Regions from separate parts of the Paenibacillus sp. FSL H7-0918 genome, predicted to be linked through region 1. Evidence: riboswitches for the same ligand, from Rfam matches in the RefSeq annotation. Region 1 holds a riboswitch; each other region holds the start of a gene.

The links. Region 1 has a riboswitch for cyclic di-GMP ahead of MHI15_RS18180 (glycosyl hydrolase). Riboswitches for the same ligand answer to the same signal wherever they lie in the genome.
Region 2: linked by a shared signal. The riboswitch ahead of MHI15_RS26565 (DUF6612 family protein) and the one ahead of MHI15_RS18180 (glycosyl hydrolase) in region 1 are both predicted to bind cyclic di-GMP.
Region 3: linked by a shared signal. The riboswitch ahead of MHI15_RS19705 (transglutaminase-like domain-containing protein) and the one ahead of MHI15_RS18180 (glycosyl hydrolase) in region 1 are both predicted to bind cyclic di-GMP.
Region 4: linked by a shared signal. The riboswitch ahead of MHI15_RS29420 (choice-of-anchor A family protein) and the one ahead of MHI15_RS18180 (glycosyl hydrolase) in region 1 are both predicted to bind cyclic di-GMP.

What each region holds. Positions count from the first base shown of each region.
Region 1 is NZ_JBBOWJ010000002.1:934,868-939,458, reverse strand. It holds gene MHI15_RS18190 (UDP-glucose dehydrogenase family protein) at 1-8, shown strand, start outside; gene MHI15_RS18185 (sugar phosphate nucleotidyltransferase) at 750-2,123, shown strand; cyclic di-GMP riboswitch class I at 2,260-2,339, shown strand; gene MHI15_RS18180 (glycosyl hydrolase) at 2,352-3,902, shown strand; gene MHI15_RS18175 (glycosyl hydrolase) at 4,054-4,591, shown strand, end outside.
Region 2 is NZ_JBBOWJ010000004.1:356,234-360,824, forward strand. It holds gene MHI15_RS26555 (CapA family protein) at 1-312, shown strand, start outside; gene MHI15_RS26560 (NADH-dependent flavin oxidoreductase) at 391-1,512, opposite strand; gene MHI15_RS26565 (DUF6612 family protein) at 1,667-2,515, opposite strand; cyclic di-GMP riboswitch class I at 2,633-2,724, opposite strand; gene MHI15_RS26570 (RNA polymerase sigma factor) at 2,928-3,446, shown strand; gene MHI15_RS26575 (DUF4179 domain-containing protein) at 3,430-4,591, shown strand, end outside.
Region 3 is NZ_JBBOWJ010000002.1:1,306,135-1,310,725, reverse strand. It holds gene MHI15_RS19720 (glycosyltransferase family 2 protein) at 1-206, shown strand, start outside; gene MHI15_RS19715 (GtrA family protein) at 193-600, shown strand; gene MHI15_RS19710 (class D sortase) at 703-1,368, shown strand; cyclic di-GMP riboswitch class I at 1,482-1,564, shown strand; cyclic di-GMP riboswitch class I at 1,639-1,719, shown strand; gene MHI15_RS19705 (transglutaminase-like domain-containing protein) at 1,733-2,542, shown strand; rRNA gene MHI15_RS19700 (16S ribosomal RNA) at 2,910-4,467, shown strand.
Region 4 is NZ_JBBOWJ010000006.1:146,300-150,890, reverse strand. It holds gene MHI15_RS29430 (alpha/beta hydrolase) at 1-121, opposite strand, end outside; gene MHI15_RS29425 (LPXTG cell wall anchor domain-containing protein) at 229-597, opposite strand; gene MHI15_RS29420 (choice-of-anchor A family protein) at 786-2,588, opposite strand; cyclic di-GMP riboswitch class I at 2,697-2,787, opposite strand; gene MHI15_RS29415 (hypothetical protein) at 3,283-3,675, shown strand; gene MHI15_RS29410 (ASCH domain-containing protein) at 3,875-4,288, opposite strand.

The DNA of each region.
Region 1 (4,591 bases):
CGGTTTAATCTAAGTTATATTGATTGAACTTGTGATTTTTCTATTTAGGGATGAGCCGTGACTCCAGAGAATGTTTGGACTTCCAGCCGCTGTTGTCTGCAGATTTCCTGATTTTAACCGCTGATAGCGGTAGAAATCCGCAGACAAAGGCGGACGCTATCGCTCTTACAGTTCCCAAATTCCCCTCCGCCACTTCGTTCCCTTATTTTAAGGTTCTAAGCAATTTATAAAGTTAGGTACTCTGATTATATACCGCAGTAGCAGTAGCATTTGTAGTTGTAGTTGTCATTGTCTCTGTGGTGGCAACTAGTCTTGCTCTTGTAGTTGCAGTTGTTCTTACAGTTGTTGCAGTTGCAGCTGCCTCCCCCAGAGCAGAAGCAAATCTTTAGAAAAACGTGCCTGCTTCCGGCTGGTACAGCCCGGTACGCACGGATCAAGTATTAAGAAGAAGTTGGTTAGGTTAAGAACGGAAAGGGAATTTGGAACTGTAGAAACGGAGTGTTCGCCCGAAAGATTTCCGTAGGAAAGCTAGCTTCGAAAGCATATGCATCCTCGGATTTCTACCGCGAGAAGCGGTTCAATCAGGAAATCTGAGGATAACAGCGATCGGAAGTCCAAAATCCCTTGGAGTGGTTTCTACCTAACAAATTTTTTTAGTGCATCCGCTCGAAATAAGGCTAAGCGGAAGCTGACGTTTTGATTACAATTCAAATATGCTCGATTTCCATAATTCAAGGAGGGTTCATTCTATGAAAATGGTACTTCTATCAGGCGGTTCAGGTAAACGGTTATGGCCGTTGTCCAACGACTCACGTTCAAAGCAATTTCTAAAGGTACTTGAAAGCCCTCAAGGTGAACCAGAATCCATGGTACAACGTGTCTGGAGACAGCTGGAGGAAGCAGGGATGGCAGAATCATCTTATCTGGCCACCGGCCGTGGCCAAGTAGAAATGATACAAAGCCAACTGGGAAGTCATGTGCCGATTATCGTTGAACCGGAGCGTCGGGATACTTTTCCGGCTATCGCCTTAACAGCTACCTATCTTTATTCAGTGGCAGGTGTTTCTCCAGCGGAGACGGTAGCAATATTGCCTGTTGACCCTTATGTAGAAGCATCTTTTTTCGATACCATAGCTATGCTTGAGGGGACCATGCTGGAAAGTGGAGCAAATCTGGCTCTAATGGGTGTTGTTCCTGAACATGCCTCAGAGAAATACGGATATATTATTCCTACCACCGAAGAGGCGGGGGAAAATGGTTTTATGAAGGTGAGTCACTTTCAAGAGAAACCTGACCGCATACAAGCAGAACAGCTCATCGAGCAAAATGCCTTGTGGAATTGCGGAGTGTTTGCCTTCCGCTTAGGGTACTTGTTAGATATTTTGCAGCGTAAAGGGTTGCCTTTAGGATATGAAGAATTGCAGAAGCAGTATAAGCTATTGTCTTCCATCAGCTTTGATTATGAAGTGGTGGAGAAAGAAGAACATATTGTGGTGCAGCCGTATGATGGATTCTGGAAGGATCTTGGAACGTGGAATACGCTGACAGAGGAAATGAGCAGCAAGCATGTAGGAAAAGGTTTTGTGACGGCGGATTCTGAGGGGACTTGCTTGATTAATGAGCTGGACATTCCGATTACGGTAATTGGTGCGAAGGATCTGATCATTGCGGCTAGCCCGGATGGGATTCTAGTTACCCATAAAGCTGAGAGCCCACGGATTAAAGAAGTGCTGAAGACCTTTGAACAAAGACCGATGTACGAGGAACGCCGTTGGGGTCATTACAAAGTTATTGATTATGTGAAATATGATGAAGGCAATGAAGTGCTGACCAAACGGATTTTTATATCCGAGGGGAATAATATCAGCTATCAATTACATCGCAAGCGTAGTGAAATTTGGACAATCGTCAGCGGCGAAGCAAGTATTGTGCTGAATGAGAAAAAACATAATGTGAAGGCTGGGGACGTGGTACGTATACCGGAAGGAACGAAGCACGCGATCCTTGCTTTGACGGATGTTGAGTTTATAGAGGTACAGACGGGGTCTGAATTAGTAGAAGAAGATAACATACGTATTACTTTAGACTGGAATGATATAGAACTACAACAATTCATTTCATAGGTCTAACCTATCTATTTAACCAATTCAAAATTTCTTGAAACAGGTAAATTGACTCAATTATCAAAAAAAGTCATAAAAACACTAAATATATCATTAATTGTCGTCGATACTTACGGTAAGAGAGATTATTTCTCTTAAATTGAAAAGGCAAACCTATCGAAAGGTAGGGACGCAAAGCTATAGGGCCTTCGAAAGAGTGGCAGCCTGGCTACCGAAAGGGAGATTATTTTGAAAGCTTACCGTACGTATCGATTGTTTGGTGCATTTCTGTCACTCGTCCTGTTTCTGACTGCACTTCCGCTTGCTGTTGGAATTTCGCCGTCTGTTGTCATAGCTGCTTCAAATTCTGGAACGCCAGTTACCCCAGGTGCCTCACCTGAAGCCGTAAAGCTGCTTAACTATTTTTACTCGATCTCAGGAAAAGGTATTATTGCCGGTCAACATGACTATTTAGAAAGTCCAGATGAAATTAACAATATGCTGAAGGGAACCAGCGGACAATATGCGGCTCTTCACGGTTATGAAATGGGTGCGATCAGTGGCCAGTCCGAAGCAACGATGGCTTGGCAACGTCAAAATGTGGTGAACAGCGCCATCAACTGGAATAAAGCGGGCGGGATCGTAGCTATGACTTTTCATGCTAACCTGCCGGGCACCTCTTATGACTGGGATAATGTGAAAAAAACACTTAGCCAGAGTGAGTTCGATAGTTACGTTACACCGGGTACCAAGCAATATAACAATCTGATCGCTGAGCTTGATAAGGTGGCCGTCTCTTTAAAAAGCTTGCGCGATGCCAACGTTCCGGTGCTTTGGAGACCCTATCATGAAATGAACGGGAACTGGTTCTGGTGGGGGAAGAAAAATAACTTTTCTAAACTATGGAATATTATGTATGACCGTTTTGTTAACGTTCATAAATTAAATAATTTGTTATGGGTATGGAGTCCGAATGCTCCCAATGTTTGGTCAGATCCTTATGCGCTAACTTATCCAGGTGCTGATAAAGTAGATATTCTGGCAGCAGATATATACGAAAATGATTACCAGCAAAAATACTATGACAGCTTATTGAGTCTAGCCGCAGGCAAACCGATTGCGATCGGGGAAAATGGTGAAATGCCTAATCTGGAGAAGCTTCAGCAATCGCAAAGTAAATGGACGTATATGATGAGCTGGGGAAAAATGCTTTACGAGAATAACAGTGCAGACACAATCAAAACATTTATGAATAGCAACTATACCCTGACCAGAGATAAATTAAATACTGGTCTGGCACCGACACCTAGCGCCGCACCAGCGCCGGCACCTTCCGAAGAAGAGGGGGAGGCAGCAATTCCTCTCGCGAAGGGGCTTGCAGGAGAGTATTACAACAACATGCAATTGTCGGGAGCAGCAGCTCTTAACAGAACTGATGCAATAATCGATTTCAATTGGCGGCAAGGCTCGCCGGATGCCGCCCTCGGGATTGATCGGTTCTCCATACGTTGGAGCGGTAAAATTAAGTCATTATATAATGAGCAATATACATTTTACACTACCTCAGATGATGGTATCCGTGTCTGGGTGAATGGGGAATCCGTGATTGATAGTTGGACTAAGCAAAGTGGTACTGAGCGTAAGGGCATTATAACGCTGAAGGCTGGCCAGCTATATGATATCAAGGTGGAGTATTACGAGAATGAAGGCGATGCGAGAGTCCGCTTGATGTGGGAAAGTGCTAGTCAAGCTAAAGAGACAGTTCCAGCAAGTGCACTTTTTCTTCCGGATGTCTCCTGATTGATGAAAATTAAAGGTCGATCCTTAGTGGCTCTGCGTTATTGCAGAGCTACTAAGCTATAGTCCTCATTAGGTCAGAAGACGATTGTCCGATAACAGGTATGTTTTTAACACCTGTGGAGGCAGTACAGCTACCGAAAGGAGGATTTATTTGCGTAAATATTATAAGAAAAACAGATTGTTGTTTACTATGTTACCGGTGTTTATTATTTTTTCCTTGCTGCCTTGGGGAGAGGTTAAAAGTCTTCCGAAGGCTATGAGTGTTTCTTCCTCCCTACCTCCGGCTATACCAAGTAATCCTTCGGCTTCTGAAGAAGCCAAGCAACTGCTGAGTAATTTGGTAAATCTACGTGGCAAAGGGCTCTTGTCCGGCCAGCATGATTATCTAGAAAGTCCAGATGAACTGGTTCATAAGCTGAAGAATACTTCGGGACAAAATGCTGTTCTACATGGTTATGAATTAGGGGCGATTAATAATCAATCCGAAGAGACGATCGCAGAACAGCGGCAAGCTGTTATAGACAGTGCAATTGAATGGCATCAAGAGGGTGGCATTGTAGCGATGACCTTCCATCAGAGCTTACCGGGAACCTCTCCAGAGTGGTCCAATGTAAACAGAAGTCTCAGTCAAGAGAAATTTAATGCTTATGTTACACCTGGGACAGCTCAGTATAAGAGGCTAATCTCAG
Region 2 (4,591 bases), on a different contig from region 1:
GGAAAAAAACAATTCGTTATTTACTCATTGGGGAATTTTGTTTCGACTAAACTAATGAATATTCCTTATACACAAAGCGGTATCATTCTTACGCTTAAAATAAAGAAGGATGAAAAAGGACACACGAGTATAACTAACGTAGGTTACATCCCGACTTGTGTAGATCGAAGAATAAAAAGCGGCAGGAAAATTACAGAGATCATCCCCATCCGCGACGCATTAAAGAGAAGCGACACCGACATAAAAACAGAACGACGAAATCTCATGAATCGAATGTTGAAACATACGACAACAATCTTAAAGAGGGAATAGAGTCGTTACAGAAAAATAACGTTCCGCGGAATTTACCGCGGAACGTTATAGATTTAGACCTCAAAACTGTGTTTGGGTTTAGCGTAAACGATCAGGCATCATTAATTTAAGGAATTCTAGAATACCATTCTCTACTACAAGTTCTTCTCTATCTTGATCAGCAAGTACTCTTCTGATGAGATCTTCTTTACCCTCCAGTACTTTACTTGTCCAATGAGGATCAATGATAAGAGAGCGTCCTACTGCTACTAATTCAGCATTTGTCAACGTGTCCTCTGCGTCCTGTTTGGTACGGATATCTCCTACCCCAATTAAAGGTATACGGCCATTGATTTTCTCATGCACATATTGCAGGATTGATTTTTCTTTAAAATCTTCTGATGCAGATACTTTCTTGAAGTCCCCTAATGAAATATGCAGATAATCCAGCTTTTTATCAGCTAATTTATCAATGAGATAAAAGGTATCGGTGATTTTAATTCCAGGCTCTTCATATTCTTCTGGAGAAAAACGATACCCGACAATAAAATCCTTAACCTTTGAATTGTCAACGACAGCAATAACTGCATCCACTAATTGGTTAATGAAATTAAATCTTTTCTCTAAGCTTCCTCCCCATTGATCTTCACGACGGTTGGAGTGTGGAGAGAAGAATTGTTGGATTAAATATGTGTTTGCTCCATGAATTTCTACCCCGTCAAATCCAGCTTGAATAGCACGTTGAGTCGCTTTTTTAAAATCCTCAATTACACCGAAAATTTCATCTTCTGTTAATGCTCTTGGAATTTCTGCATTCGGGCGTTCGGCAGCAATGGCGCTGGAGGAAACGGGTTGTACGCCACGCAATATTTTTGAATCTGTCATTCTTCCTGCATGGAATAGCTGTAAAATAGCCTTTGTTCCATTTCGTTTAATAGTAGATGCTAATCGGCTGAGGCTAGGAATAAATTCATCGGAGGAAACACTAAGTTCACCTTCCCATCCTTTTCCACCCTCTTGTACATTTGCTGCCGCAGTGATGACCGCACCTACTTCGCCCGTTCTTAGCGAATAGTATTTCAATTCATCTTGTGTTACTACACCGTCATAAAAGCTCATTCGCGTGGTCATTGGAGCCATAACCACTCGGTTTTTTAATGTCAGCCCTCTGCGAAAAGTTAATGCTGTGTCTAGTGCTATCATCTTTTTCCCAACTTTCATTAAATTATATTTAGATAAATTATTATATACATGCGCATACATATAAATTACAGCAATGATTTATTCTTGTCAACTAATAAAGAACTGCTGTTGGATACAACAAAAAGCGCTGTTCCGCTGAACAGCGCTTTTCGCTCGTTATGAATCGTCCTTATTATTCTAGTTCGGCCGGTTTTACAATGGCTGCACCTTTATTATTTTTGGAATATTTAGCTTCGATTTTCGTGGTGTATGTATCTTTGGCTCCATCACTTACCAGCACATAACTCAGATCGACTATCAGCTTTTCCGTTTGCCAGGTCTTAGTATTGACGAATAATTTCCACGTTACGCTTTTGGGTTGAACTGTCTCTCCATCCCAGAGGTTCTCCTGGTCATAGAGTTTGATTATCCCCTTAGCTGCTGTCGGATCGGTTACCGTGAATTGTAAGACTGTTTGTGCGCCAGCAGTGCTGACTTTCATGGATTTTTTATAACTTTTGACCGAATCAAGCATGGAAACAGGATCGTATTGGCCTTTAGAGTAAAAGGCATCCCATTCCGTTTTCTCCAGTCCAAGCCAATATTGTGCATCAGGATCGATTGGCTCCCCGTCATCGTCGTAACCTTCATCTTCAGATTCATCGATCAGTTCACTTCCGTCTACAAGATAGTAAAACTCCTTGTCATTGGCATATAGACTGTACGATGTTTCTAAAAGACTACTAGCGACAGTGCCTGCTGCGGCAAAATTCGGCAGACGGTTGATATCCAGCTTCAGAGTGTTGGTGTTGCTGATACGCACCCCGCCGCTTTGAATATCCTGTTTTTTGGTCACATCCAGATGGAAATTCTTTATTGCTTTGGAGGCTGCCGTTACTTTGCTGATCATCTGATCCGCGGTTACTACTGTTGAGGTAGCTGCTGACACTACTCCTGGATTAGACATCCATCCGATCGTTCCGGACAGCAATAAAGCACCTACTGCCAAACTAGTACCTATTGTTTTGAAAAAACTGTTCATGTACTTCCCCTTTCGGCCCCTTGCGATAATGTAACGCCGTATAGGTCGAAATAATAAAAGAGCTCAAAATAGACTACATATTCTTAGAGCTATCCTTTATGCTTCATAAGACATCCCTATGGCGGCCTGGCGATCATTTCCTTCTGTCGAAAGGCTTTAGACCCATGGCTTTGTGTCATCATCTTTCGATGATTTTACCTTTAACGCGGACATTCAATTAGTTTTAATAGATTACGGACGCATGTCCCACCGCTAATTTTATCATGGTTATAATTACCTGTAAACGACTTATCTTCCATTCGAATTCGCTATGATACTCAGAAGAAATACTACAATCAAAATGAAAAATGAACGATTACATACGCTTATAAGTCTTATTAATGAGAACAGTAAAGACAGGGGGTGCAGCAAAATGAGTGACCGGGAAATTTTCGAGCTCTATAAAGAACAAGTATATTATTTTTGTTACTACTTAATGAAAAATCAGGCAGATGCGGAGGATATTTCCCAAGAGGTATTTGTAAAAGTTATCTTAGCGGATAAGTCGAAGGTAAGAAACTTGAAAGCTTGGATTTTACGAATTGCTTCGAATGAGTGCAACAGTGTGATCAAAAGGCGTAAGACGGGGTGGATGAAAGAAGTACGTAATTATTTACTATCCAGGTCTGAGGAATCAAACCCTGTAGAAAAACGTTTGGATCGACAGGAAACTAAAAAAGAATTACAAGGGTTATACAGTCAGCTTTCCGACAAAATCAGAATGGTAGTAGTCCTTCGTTTTATAAACGAATTGACTGTACCCGAGATCTCTAAAGTTATGAGCATACCCGAAGGAACTGTAAAATCCAGACTGAACAAGGGACTTAAAATACTAAATAGAATGGGTGGAACCCAACTAAAGGAGCTGAATAGTAATGAGTCTGTATATTGAAAAAGATAAACATATTCCCCGACCGGATTATGATTTGATGTGGACTGCCATAAAACAAGAAGCTTATACACGTCAAAGAAATCTGCATGCCTCCCAGAATACTCCTAGGTCTAATAAAAAGGTTATTCCTATCAGTATTGTCTTCTCTTGCCTCTTACTTGTAGCCATTCCTGTATTCGCTAGTATGACGATTAATTGGGATAAAATTGGTGGTCGAAGTGTGAGCAATGCATTAAATAACGGCATCGGTCAACAGTATAATCTTCAAACTTCCAGTTCAGGAGTAACAATGAATTTGAACGGTGTTGTAACTGATGGAGAAAAAATGAAAATGCTGTTATCACTTGATACTAAATCTGATCTATCCAAATATACTGGATTTGCTACAGAGGAAAACATCATGACTAATGAATCCGGTGCCAAGGCAAAGGTATACGGTTATTTAGAATACGATCCTGAAAGCCAGAAACTCATTGGAGTATATGAGACACCTGATACATTAAAGGATGATAAAAAGGACTACAGGTTTGAAGCACGGAATCTCATTTTTTACCGTGATCAGAATATTCCCTTACAATCTAATCATCAAGCAGGGGATACTATCGATACTGGAGTTAAGCAATATCCAAGCATTCAAATCGAATCCGTTCGACAGGTTTCCAATCAAACCATTATCCGTTACAAAGTCGCTGCATCACCATCTGACTTAGGACGGGGTAATCCACATTTGGTAGTTAGTACTGGTGGTCAAAAGAATGAAGCAATTCCAACCATCATGCCTAACGAAGGATCGGATTTATTTATTGAACAGGTTTTCAATATAACTGAATCAGATTGGAAGGAAGCTAGTCTTCATTTTAGTTACATTGAAGAAGCGAAACGATTTTCAGGTACGTGGAAGTTCGATTTTAACGCAGATGGAAAAAAAGCAAGTGAGGCGATTTACACTAAGAAACTGTATAACAGTCCTGAATTTCAAGAAAAGACCGGTATAACCTTAGATCAGCTAGTGGTTACCCCTTTGGATATCCAAATTCTAATAGATGAAAATGATTCGCTTAAAAAAGGAATTGTCCACTATAATACCGCTCAGTTGGTTATAGGTGATCAAACAATCACTGGGGGTTGGAATTTGAAAGGAGATC
Region 3 (4,591 bases), 370 kb from region 1:
GGACGGTTCCGGGCTGGGCTTCCATTGTAGGTGTCAATCTGCTCTTTAACGGTATTGTTCTGATGCTGTTGGGTGTGATTGGGGAGTATATCGGACGGATTTATGACGAGTCTAAAGATAGACCGCTATATATTGTTAGTGAGACTAAAGGCTACCAGAACGAAGAACAACTGGACCGCCGGAAGGACCACAATGATGTCAGATAAGAACTTGCGCGCTGCATTCATACAGTTCCTCAAATTTAATGCCGTAGGTTTGCTCAATACGCTTATTGATTTTGTGATTTTCACATTGTTGAATTCACTAGGGATGGTATACGCATTGGCGCAGGTGATCTCCTATAGTGCAGGCACGGCGAATAGCTTTATTTTGAATAAAAAAGTTACCTTTCGTGATCGCAACCGGGGGAATAAAGAAGGCTTCGACCGCGTACAGCTGGTCAAGTTTATCGTGCTGAATCTGGTAGTGCTCGGAATATCACTGCTGTTAATGCATCTGTTGACAGACAAACTAGGTATTCAAGTCTTGATCTCCAAGGTGCTGGTTACCTTTATCACGGTGATCATCAATTTCTTTGGAAGTCGTAAATGGGTATTTTAAACATTAATTTCAGGCAGAAGGAGTTGCTATGCTTAAAGGCAAGTAGCTGTTTCTGCTTGATTTGTATATAACCATAGAAACAATATACGGAGGTGAATAACATTGCGTAAATTCTCCTATCTACTCATACTGGCTGGGATACTTATCATGTTATATCCGACAGCTAACGAGTGGTACAACGACAGGCAGCAGGAGAAGTTATTAGAAACGGCTGAACTAAGCACTGCCGATAGTACTCCCCAGCCAGATCTAAAGAGCAGGTATGCTGAAGTTACTCAGCTGTTAGCAGAGGAATCGGTTCTGGATGCTCAGGCACAGCCCCAACCCCAAGAGACAGAAAAGCCTGAACCGGAGATTGCAGTCGGTGGCAAAGTAATCGCACTAATTGAAATCGATAAGATTGATTTGAAGCTGCCTGTATTAGAAGGGGCTACAAAAGCTAATATGAAACATGCTGCAGCCCATATGAAAGAAACGGCACCCCTTGGAGAGATCGGGAATGCTGCAATCGCGGCGCATCGGGCTAGAACTACGGGGCGTTTGTTTAACAGATTGAATGAGGTTGTTGTGGGGGATGTTATCACGGTAAAGACTAGTGATCAGGTGTTTAACTATGAGGTATACGATATTTCTGTTGTAGATCCGAGTGATGTCTCCGTTCTTGACGGGAATGACAAGGATAAGATTCTTACTCTGATTACATGTGATCCGCTAGTGAATCCAACGCATCGGCTGATTGTTCATGCCAAATTAACAAAAGGAGAATAGTGAATGACAAGAAAACACAAATACCGGGAGATATTTATAAAATAATGGGTAATCTAGTAAATTAGGTCTTGTTCACAACTATAAATATGATAGTATTATACTATGAAAGCTAAACACGATAACGGCAAACCTTCCGAAAGGTAGGGACGCAAAGCTAAAGGGCCTTTTCCCGAAAGGATGGCAGCCAGCTACCGAATGAAGAGGCTTTTTTTGTTTGTTTCAAATGGATTCTATCAATTATATCTAGTAAAGCTAGAACAGATAGAGCTTATACGATAACGGCAAACCTATCGAAAGGTAGGGACGCAAAGCTAAAGGGCCTTCCCGAAAGGATGGCAGCCAGCTACCGAAAGGAGTTTTATCCGTGAAAAAGGTTTATTTTATGCTGGTGGCGTTGTTCGTCCTAATGACTTCAGTTCCGGTAAGTACAGCTCAAGCTGCAAGTGCAGATGCCAGCTGGTTGATTACATCCAAAGTGGCTCAAGGTGTGATTGGTATTAACTATGATATTCCGAAAGATAAAAGAATCAAACTCATGATCACCAAAGATAACAGCAGCTATACATATAACTTGTATGCTTCTGGACAAGCTGAGGACTTCCCTTTGCAACAAGGAAATGGGACTTATAAGGTTTCTGTTCTGGAGAACACAACCGGCAATAAATACAAAGCATTATATTCCGAAGTAGTAGACGTAACCATGAGTGACTCGAATTCCGTATATTTGGGCTCCGTACAGAATGTGAAATGGAGTTCTTCTGATAAAGCGATTGTCAAAGCTAAACAATTAGTACAAGGCAAAACAACAGACGAAGAGAAAGTTAAAGCGATCTATAACTATGTAGTTGCGAATGTACAATATGATTACTCTCTTGCAAATAGTGTAACTACTGATTATATTCCAAGCATCGATAAGACATTGACTACTAAAAAAGGGATTTGCTATGATTACGCTTCTCTTTTTGCCGCAATGCTGCGGAGTGTAGATGTTCCTGCTAAGTTGGTAATGGGGAATACAAGCTACGTTACGCAATATCATGCATGGAACGAAGTGTTGCTTAATGGGAAGTGGGTTACCATTGATACTACAGTGGATGCAGGACTTGCAAAGAGTGATAAGAAAACCGATTTAATTAAAGCCTCAAGCAAATATACTGCGGCAAAATACTATTAAGTTCGTCGCTAGAAACATAACTCTATTAAATAAACAACTGGCTTAATTATTAAGCCAGTTGTTTATTTTTATATTAGGGGTTGCTTTTCTATTAATAGTTGGGGTATTATAGGTAAGCGTTGTTAGACAGCGTACAGGCGATATAGACGAGGCTGATAAAAAGCTTCGAAAAATAAAGCTTGCATTTCTGAAAACAACATGATATATTATAAGAGTTGCTGCTGAGACATTAAACGGCGCCAACGAGAACTTGATCTTTGAAAACTGAACAACGAGTGAGTAGGAAATCACGCAAGTGAAATCCAAAATTAGAGAATTAATTTTCTCGTCAGATGTTTCAAAATGAGCATATCGCTCTTTTCAATACTAATTGGAGAGTTTGATCCTGGCTCAGGACGAACGCTGGCGGCGTGCCTAATACATGCAAGTCGAGCGGAGTTATTTTGAAAGCTTGCTTTCAAAATAACTTAGCGGCGGACGGGTGAGTAACACGTAGGCAACCTGCCCTTCAGACTGGGATAACTACCGGAAACGGTAGCTAATACCGGATAATTTCTTTTTTCTCCTGAGAGAAGAATGAAAGACGGAGCAATCTGTCACTGAGGGATGGGCCTGCGGCGCATTAGCTAGTTGGTGGGGTAACGGCCCACCAAGGCGACGATGCGTAGCCGACCTGAGAGGGTGAACGGCCACACTGGGACTGAGACACGGCCCAGACTCCTACGGGAGGCAGCAGTAGGGAATCTTCCGCAATGGGCGAAAGCCTGACGGAGCAACGCCGCGTGAGTGATGAAGGTTTTCGGATCGTAAAGCTCTGTTGCCAGGGAAGAACGTCCGGTAGAGTAACTGCTACCGGAGTGACGGTACCTGAGAAGAAAGCCCCGGCTAACTACGTGCCAGCAGCCGCGGTAATACGTAGGGGGCAAGCGTTGTCCGGAATTATTGGGCGTAAAGCGCGCGCAGGCGGCTATTTAAGTCTGGTGTTTAAACCTTGGGCTCAACCTGAGGTCGCACTGGAAACTGGGTGGCTTGAGTACAGAAGAGGAAAGTGGAATTCCACGTGTAGCGGTGAAATGCGTAGATATGTGGAGGAACACCAGTGGCGAAGGCGACTTTCTGGGCTGTAACTGACGCTGAGGCGCGAAAGCGTGGGGAGCAAACAGGATTAGATACCCTGGTAGTCCACGCCGTAAACGATGAGTGCTAGGTGTTAGGGGTTTCGATACCCTTGGTGCCGAAGTTAACACAGTAAGCACTCCGCCTGGGGAGTACGGTCGCAAGACTGAAACTCAAAGGAATTGACGGGGACCCGCACAAGCAGTGGAGTATGTGGTTTAATTCGAAGCAACGCGAAGAACCTTACCAGGTCTTGACATCCCTCTGAATCTGCTAGAGATAGCAGCGGCCTTCGGGACAGAGGAGACAGGTGGTGCATGGTTGTCGTCAGCTCGTGTCGTGAGATGTTGGGTTAAGTCCCGCAACGAGCGCAACCCTTAACTTTAGTTGCCAGCAAGTAATGTTGGGCACTCTAGAGTGACTGCCGGTGACAAACCGGAGGAAGGTGGGGATGACGTCAAATCATCATGCCCCTTATGACCTGGGCTACACACGTACTACAATGGCCGGTACAACGGGAAGCGAAGCCGCGAGGTGGAGCCAATCCCATCAAAGCCGGTCTCAGTTCGGATTGCAGGCTGCAACTCGCCTGCATGAAGTCGGAATTGCTAGTAATCGCGGATCAGCATGCCGCGGTGAATACGTTCCCGGGTCTTGTACACACCGCCCGTCACACCACGAGAGTTTACAACACCCGAAGTCGGTGGGGTAACCCGCAAGGGAGCCAGCCGCCGAAGGTGGGGTAGATGATTGGGGTGAAGTCGTAACAAGGTAGCCGTATCGGAAGGTGCGGCTGGATCACCTCCTTTCTATGGAGAATCGTTCTCTGCAATGAGGACATTCAAATCGGAAGCTAAGCTTCCAAAACTCAGGTTTAGGCCTGTTACTCACTCGTTGCTCAGTTTTGAGAGTTTAAGCTCTCAAGTAAGACTT
Region 4 (4,591 bases), on a different contig from region 1:
TAATAGCAATACCATAGAAGAAAAATCCCACATAGATTAGAATCCCTATGATGATTACAGCGCTAATAATGAACCATATCAATTCGCCTTCGCCATCCCCTCTACATTTCTTTTCCAACAAGAGTATACCATCTACTTAGAATGCACCAAACTATCGCAATCATGACATACAAATAGAGCCGCCATCGGAACACTCCCGAAAGCGACTCTATGTTGATCTACCCTTTATTATTTATTCTTTTTGGAGAACTTGGTTCTCATTAATAATCCGATAAGTGCAAAACCTAAACCTGCTACATAGTAAGGTGCAGGACTTGATTCACCCGTTTTTGGCAATTCCTTCACAGGTGGCTTACCTAATGGGATCGTATCGTCCACTACGATGATTTCATCAGGTGTTGGTGTTGGCGTTGGTGTCACTGCCGGTACCGGACCTAATGGGATCTCATCATCATCAACAAGTACTTCTGTGCTATTCGACGGTGTTGGTGTTGGTACTGGCGATGGTGTCGGCGAAGCTACAGGCCCAAGCGGCACAGGATCTTCTGCAAGAACTATAGTGCCAATTACGGATGATGGCGTTGGTGTCGGGAACACCGAAGTCTCTGGTGTCGACGTTGGTGTTACCTCTGGTGTTACCGTTGGTGTTGGTGTTACCTCTGGTGTTACCGTTGGTGTTGGCGTTACCTCTGGTGTTACCGTTGGTGTTGGTGTTACCTCTGGTGTTACCGTTGGTGTTGGTGTTACCTCTGGTGTTACCGTTGGTGTTGGTGTTACCTCTGGCGTTACCGTCGGTGTTGGCGTTGGTCTGCTCGCGTCACTGTTGGCGTTGGCGTCGGCGTTGGTGTTACTGTCGGTGTCGGTGTCACTGTCGGCGTTGGTGTCACTGTCGGCGTTGGTGTCGGCGTCGGTGTTGGTGTTGGTGTCACTGTCGGCGTCGGTGTTGGCGTCGGCGTCGGTGTTGGCGTTGGTGTCGGCGTTGGTGTCACTGTCGGCGTTGGTGTTGGCGTTGGTGTCACTGTTGGCGTCGGCGTTGGTGTCGGTGTCGGCGTCGGCGTCACTGTCGGTGTTGGTGTCGGCGTCACTGTCGGTGTCGGTGTTGGCGTCGGCGTCGGTGTCGGCGTTGGTGTCACTGTCGGCGTTGGTGTCGGCGTCGGTGTCGGTGTCGACGTTGGTGTCACTGTCGGCGTCGGTGTTGGTGTCACTGTCGGCGTTGGTGTCACTGTCGGCGTTGGTGTCACTGTCGGCGTCGGCGTTGGTGTTGGCGTCACTGTCGGCGTCGGTGTTGGTGTTGGTGTCGGTGTCGGCGTTGGTGTTGGTGTCACTGTCGGCGTCGGTGTCGGTGTTGGTGTCACTGTCGGCGTCGGTGTTGGTGTCGGTGTTGGTGTCACTGTCGGCGTCGGTGTTGGTGTCGGCGTCGGTGTTGGTGTCGGTGTTGGTGTTGGTGTCGGTGTCTGCGTTGGTGTCGGCGTTGGTGTCACTGTCGGCGTTGGTGTCGGCGTTGGTGTCACTGTCGGCGTGGGACATGGTGTTGGCGTCGGTGTCACTGTCGGCGTTGGCGTTGGCGTCACTGTCGGCGTCGGCGTCGGTGTTGGCGTTGGTGTTGGTGTCACTGTCGGCGTTGGTGTTGGTGTCACTGTCGGCGTTGGTGTCACTGTCGGCGTCGGTGTCGGTGTTGGTGTCGGCGTTGGTGTCACTGTTGGTGTTGGTGTCGGCGTTGGTCCAGGTTCATCACCATCGTATGGATAGTGGTGAAATTCACCACCACCAGTACCTTTGAGTGAAGCCGCCACTAAAGTACCGTTAATCTGACCATTAATAAAATCAACATGAGCATAGGGGGCAAGTATGCTTCCCATTACACCTATGCCTGCCATATCAAGATACGCAGCTTGGCTAAAGTTAAGCAAAATTTTCTTGCTGTTCAACACGTTATTAGGTAGAAATCCGAAGTTTTTCATTTTTACGTTAGAACCATCAATATTAATAATTGCAGTAGATCCTGAAGGAACATTTATTGTAATTCCGTAGGTATTAGAGACGTTATCTCCTGAAACATTAAAAACATTGACCGCAGGATCTGTACCTGTCAGGGTAAGGCTGCCATATTGGTACACTGTTGTTCCATTCGCCGGCAATGCTGCAAGTTCTGCTGATTTGTCCTTCAAAGACTGACCTACGGCTGAAAAGTCAATCGTACTCCCCTGTCTTTTTGCACCACCCTTGAGGAGCGTTACATTCCCTGAAAAATCTCCCCCGTACACGATATTCCCATAAACAGTACCTCCGTTGAAAGTAAGATTCCCTCCAACAACAAGTGTGTCAGTCAGGGAAACCTCTGCTGCGGTCAACCTATCTCCAACACTATAGTTGGTTAAGTTAACGTTACCTCCAGCAGCAAACCTTCCTTCCGTATCCGAAACTGTCGTTATATCCCCTAGAATAAACACGTTGTAGACCGCTGCAATTCCCAATGTAGAAGAACTACTAGCTCCAGCAACTCCAGCTCCCAATGAGGAAAGCCCACTACCTACCGTCAAAATCCCAGCTAATACAAGCGAGAGTAACGGTTTTATTCTTCTTTTCAAATGGCACACCTCCTAAAACTATGATTTATATTAATCAGAATAATTACCAGAAACTCTAAAGGACCTAACAACAAAAAAGACCGCCAAAAAGAAGTGAAATTCCCTTCTCATGGCAGTCGGACGGTCATTGTGCCTTTAAGACACTTTAGACTCCTGGACTTTGCGTCCCGCCCTTTCAGACGGTTTGCTATTATCATGACTATATATATGTATTACACTGCAAGTCCAGAACTGGTAGCTGAAGCATTCTATCCAATAACAGTCTATGACTTTTAATACTTTTGAATTAATAACAGTTTAGCTCCCGACACCCACAATTGTCAATCAATTCCTTTCGATAATTCCCCGCATTAGTACCACACAAAAAAAGCGCCTAAAGGCGCTTCGCATAAGGTTTTTCATTAAATTTTAAAGTAACTGTATATAGCCCAATATGGATATCCATAAGGGAACACTCAGAATTAAACCAAAAAACAATCCACGCTGGAGGCTGCCCTCTTTTTCCATCATAATTCTCCTTTATTTGCGTTCGATACATTAATTTTTATTATTACAATTTTTAATATAATTTATTCTTCGTTATTAAGTTGTGAATTTAATCACATTGGATAAACTGTTTAGAAATACCATTGATTATTTTTGGAATATCGGGGTAGAATACGAATATACGTTCCTATTAGAGGTGATGAGATTCATGCATAGAGCAGAAAGCAGGGACAACATGCTGGTGAAATCTTATTTATTGCTTCCGATGATTTTATCAGCTTTCGAACGGGACTCCGCCATTTTATCTACACACTTACGAACACCCGCCCCTTATCTGGAGGTGCTTGGAACAGCTGCTGCAGTAGCTACAACAGATCTAAGGGATGTTCGTGCAGAAATGAGAAGACGGGGAATCAAGGTGTATGAGCAAAACAGACTTAATACTGGAATTGAAGCCAAGTATATATGTCGTGGCTATCATGAACGAATGCTGCTGTTGAATGACATTGTTGCGGCTCAGGCTGCCATCCATATGCGCAGATACCTAGGGCTGGATATTTCATCTTTTAAGAGTTACGAAGAACAGTACCAGATTAAGTAAAGCTGTATAGAAGCCGCTGCGCTCTCTCCCCCCAATCAATTAGTGAACAAAAAAATAGGCCTTACCATGGGAGTTGGCAAGACCTGAGAGAGATATACCACAAAACACTGGGGGGTGTTTGGTGTCTCTAATATATACCTCGAACCTGAAAAAAAGCTGATAGGCACATAAAAATTACATTAAAAATATTGTTCGCCGTTCAGAAGTGATTAGAGTGCTCCCACAAGCTTAGCCGACCTTTAGCTGGAATTGGATGGCTTAATGGATGAACCCGTTCAAGCTTCCAGGCAAACCGTCCTTCACTATAGTCGCCAAAATCATATTCGTTCCCATTGATCCATTCCCTTAAATCCACCTCTGGAGTAACCACATAACATCCCGCGAGCTGACCTGTAGCAATAATAGCTCCTGTCGGCAAATTATTCGCTGTATAGCCATGTTTCGCCAATACTGATTTGTACGGTTCCTGTTCACAAATCTTTTTGTCAATCCTCATTCCGGCATGGATGCCTAACTCGCCGCGGTAGGCTGTTCTCCATGAACGAGTTTCAAACTCTTTTTCACCAAGAGCAATTAAAGTCGCCCAAGGCTGCCGTATTGTTATACACCGCATGATATTTATCCCCTTCGTTTATGTTGGACGTTTGTCACGGATGCACGGATCTCGATCTCGCGTTGTGTAATCTTGCTCACCTTGACCTGATAAATTAAATAATCCCAACCGTTTGGTCGATACTCATTTCCATCATTGATCGCCTCTAAAATAAGAACATTTATTTTTATTATATACAAACAAAAGTTCTTATGAAAATATCAATACTACAGACATTCACCTGTAACTCCCCAGAATCAATAAAGGTCGTCATAATGGAAAGGCTGCTGTTTATTCTTATATTGGTAATGTACTAACTGCTAT